DNA from 2 places in the Clostridium acetobutylicum ATCC 824 genome. Region 1 is predicted to be linked to the other one. Evidence: a T-box and tRNA genes for the amino acid it is inferred to sense, from the RefSeq annotation. Region 1 holds a T-box; the other holds one or more tRNA genes.
What was found. A T-box is a leader RNA that pairs with one kind of tRNA and senses whether it is charged. The one in region 1 lies ahead of thrS (threonine--tRNA ligase), so its partner is inferred to be a tRNA-Thr.
Positions count from the first base shown of each region.

Region 2: it encodes a tRNA-Thr, which carries the amino acid that the T-box ahead of thrS (threonine--tRNA ligase) is inferred to sense. The anticodon was not compared.

Region 1 covers NC_003030.1:2,472,374-2,474,580, forward strand. Annotated here, with positions in the region: gene thrS (threonine--tRNA ligase) at 1-1,136, opposite strand, end outside; T-box leader at 1,189-1,405, opposite strand; gene ytxC (putative sporulation protein YtxC) at 1,501-2,207, opposite strand, start outside.
Region 2 covers NC_003030.1:3,286,875-3,289,081, forward strand. Annotated here, with positions in the region: gene tuf (elongation factor Tu) at 1-828, opposite strand, end outside; tRNA gene CA_RS16180 (tRNA-Thr) at 1,039-1,114, opposite strand; tRNA gene CA_RS16185 (tRNA-Gly) at 1,123-1,197, opposite strand; gene sigH (RNA polymerase sporulation sigma factor SigH) at 1,278-1,916, opposite strand; gene CA_RS16195 (NYN domain-containing protein) at 1,982-2,207, opposite strand, start outside.

The DNA.
Region 1 (2,207 bases):
TTAAAACATCTTACTCTCATAAGTCCATGAAGTGCTCCCGACTTTTCATGTCTGTGAACAAGTCCTATCTCTGCAAGCTTTATAGGAAGTTCTCTATATGAATGTATATTATCCTTATAAACAAGAATTGATCCTGGGCAATTCATAGGCTTTATAGCGTAATCAGCTTCATCTATCTTGGTAAAATACATATTTTCTTTATAATGATCCCAGTGGCCTGACTGATGCCATAAAGCTTCATTTAATATTATAGGTGTACTTATCTCATCATAACCAGCTTTATCATGAACCTCTCTCCAATAATTAAGTAAAAGATTTTTTAGTACCATTCCCTTTGGATGAAAGAACGGAAAACCAGGCCCCTCTTCATGCATAGTAAATAAGTCTAATTCTTTTCCTATTTTTCTATGATCCCTCTTCTTAGCTTCTTCAAGCATATTTATATAGTCATCAAGATCTGCTTTTTTAGTAAATGCAGTTCCATATATTCTTTGGAGCATTTTATTTTTTTCATTTCCTCTCCAATAAGCACCTGCTACAGACATAAGTTTTATAACTTTGACCTTTGCAGTTGATTCAACATGAGGTCCTGCACATAAATCAACAAATTCCCCCTGCTTATAGAATGAAATTACAGCATCTTCTGGAAGATCTTTTATAAGTTCTACCTTATAAGGTTCTTTTTTCTCTTCCATGTATTCTATAGCTTTTTCTCTAGGCAACTCAAATCTTTCAAGCTTAAGATTTTCTTTTATTATTTTGTTCATTTCCTTTTCTATCTTAGCAAACATCTCTTCTGTAAATGAAAAATCTGCATCGATATCATAATAAAATCCCGAATCAATTGCAGGTCCTATAGCTAGCTTCGCTTCAGGATAAAGTCTTTTTATAGCTTGAGCCAATATATGTGAAGCTGTATGTCTTAATGTCCATTTTCCATCCTCATCATCAAAAGTAAGTATTTCAAGATTGCAATCTTTATCAATGTTGGTCATTAATTCTGCTCTCTTTCCATTGATTTTAGCAGAAATAGCCTTCTTGTAAAGCCCTGGACTTATTGCTTTTGCAACATCGCCTGGAGTTGTTGTATTTTCAAACTCCATAACTTTTCCATCTTTAAGTGTTACTTTAATCATATTAATTCCTCCTATAAAAATTATTTATCAAAAAAAATAAAACTCCTCCCATACAAGGGACGAGTTACCGTGTTTCCACCCAAATTAAAAGAAGAAATCTTTCCTTCCTTTCACTCAAATCAATAACGCAGATATGCGGAAATGCCTACTATAATTCAACACTCAGCTCAAAGGTGGTTTTCAACAATACACGTTTGGGAAAATTTCAGCTAATAATTCCCTCTCTTTAAAACAGTAATTTGCTTACTCTTCCTTTTCAAAGCCTTTATTTAAGTAAAATTATATTCCAATAGAAATAATAAGTCAATACAAAATTAATTTTTACAATTATATTATTAATATATGTTTATTCTTTATCTACACTCTATGTTCTACCCATAGTAATTTCACTGCAATATGTTACTCTGTTTTCAAAGACATTTTGTATAGTATTTAAAATTTCCTTATTCAAGAACTTATCAATATCATGGATAACTATCTTTTCTGGACATGCAGTTATCAAACCACTTATTAATATATCATCTTCATTTATATCACTTCTAAACTTAGCGCCAGAAAATTCTACCATTACTTTATCAGTTATATCATTATTATTTATATCTGTAAGTCTATAGTCTCCATTTTCTATCACATAAATATTAACGATCTCAAGCTTGCTTTCTTGCATTTCAACAAAATACTTAAGGAGTTTTATAAACTCATCATACTCTTTTTCAATCATATATCTCTCTATTACCTTATCTATTATAACTTTTAAACTTTCAACTATATCTTTTGCTCTAAATGTTATAAAACCAGTTACATTTATTTCATCATATTCATTAATACACTTGTTTATTTTATCTAAAATTTTATTCTTTTTATTTATATAAAATATCTCCTCATCATTTATAATATTATCTTTTAAAATTTCGTTAATACAAATTTCCCTTACCTCGCTCATTTCATCAATGTCTAGAAAAAAATATGAATCTTCTAATATATCATTTAAACCCATCATACAGAAATCTATAGCCATAATATCGTATAATACTTTAGCAAAACACCTATCAAATTTTTTCTTAACAGTAT
Region 2 (2,207 bases), 810 kb from region 1:
ATCTCCTGCTAATGCACTATCAAGTATTTTTCTGAACATTTCTACGCCTGTTACTACTACTTTTGTTATTTCATCTTTCATTCCAACGATTTCTACTTCGTCTCCAACTTTTAATGTTCCAGTTTCAACTCTTCCTGTTGCAACTGTTCCTCTTCCTGTTATTGTGAAGACATCTTCGATTGGCATTAAGAATGCTTTATCTGTTGGTCTTTCTGGTGTTGGGATGTATGCATCTACTTCTGCCATTAAGTCTTTTATTGGTTTTATTGCTTCTGCATCATCTGGATTCTGTAATGCTTTTAACGCACTTCCTACTACGATTGGTGTATCATCGCCTGGGAATCCATATTCGTTTAATAACTCTCTTACTTCCATTTCTACTAAGTCGATTAATTCTGGATCATCTACTTGGTCTGCTTTATTTAAGAATACTACTATATATTCAACACCAACTCTTGATGCCAATAGTATGTGCTCTCTTGTTTGTGGCATTGGACCATCTGCTGCACTTACTACTAGGATTGCTCCATCCATTTGCGCTGCTCCTGTAATCATGTTCTTTACATAGTCAGCATGTCCTGGGCAGTCAACGTGAGCATAGTGTCTATTCTCTGTTTCATACTCAACGTGTGCTGTGTTGATTGTTATTCCTCTTTCTTTTTCCTCTGGTGCTTTATCAATCTCTTCGTAATTGAATGCTTTTGCTTTTCCTTCTTTTGCTAATATTGTTGTTATTGCTGCTGTTAATGTTGTTTTACCGTGATCTACGTGTCCTATTGTTCCTATGTTTACATGTGGTTTCGTTCTTTCAAATTTTTCCTTTGCCATTTTTGGTTCCTCCTTAATACTTATGGTAAACAATTAATATTTATTGTATTACACCACAATTAGTAATGTATTAAAAATTTTTATTATAGAACACCATTATCTATATGCATAATTAGCATTATGTATATAACTACAAGCAAACACTAAAAACATGACGAAACTTAGTCCATTCATGTAAACTGTTCCTGGTGTGTTCTATGCAATAAGTTTTGGAGCCCACGACCAGATTTGAACTGGCGACCTCCACCTTACCAAGGTGACGCTCTACCTACTGAGCCACATGGGCAACTTTATTGGAGCGGGAAACGGGTATCGAACCCGCGGCACCCAGCTTGGGAAGCTAGTGCTCTACCACTGAGCTATTCCCGCACACTCTTATAATGCTCAAAGTTATGAGCTATATACCAATTATTAATTTTACTATCAACAATTTTCTTTGTCAATATATTTTATCTTTTTTCCAAACACTTTTCCAATTTTCTTTTAACTCTTTGAAGTGCATTATCTATTGATTTAGAACATCTGTCCAAATCTTTTGCAATTTCTTGATACGATTTTCCCTCTAAATAAGACTCTAAAACCTCTATTTCTAAGCTAGAAAGTACCTTAAGCATATTTTTTCTTATCTTTGCTACTTCTTCTTTGCTTATAATAAGTTCTTCTGGATCAGATACTTCGACGCTTGATACTACATCAAATAATGTTCTATCAGAATCTTCATCATATATCGGCTTGTTCAAAGAAACATATGTATTAAGCGGTATATGCTTTTGTCTTGTTGCTGTCTTTATTGCCGTAATTATCTGTCTAGTTATGCAGATTTCTGCAAAAGCCTTAAAAGAAGCTAATTTGATAGGCTTGAAGTCTCTTATAGCCTTGTACAGTCCTATCATTCCCTCTTGACATATATCCTCTTTATCTGCACCTATTAAAAAATATGATTTTGCTTTTACTTTTACAAAATTAGAATACTTGTTAATTAAGTATTCTTGTGATTTCTCATCCCCGAGTTTTGCCATCATTACTATTTCTTCATCTAGTTTGTCATCAAAATTAATTTGCCGATTGCTAGCAATCTCATTTTCCACTGATATCCCCCCTATGTAACCCACAAAACAATTATACAATAGTAATATTTTTCAAGTCAATATTTTCAAAGATTTTTTCTTATTTTATCCAGTTTTTCCATTATATTTTTATCAATTCTATCTTCTAACCGATTATACTTCTTTTCATTTCTAATTTTCTCAGCTTTTTTGCTTATTCTCCCATGAATTTTTTGTACATCATTATAAAATTCTATGGAAGACATTCTAGTAGATCCTCTTTGAAAAACAACCTGCTGTTCTAAATTATCGGATGTAACTACACAAACTTCA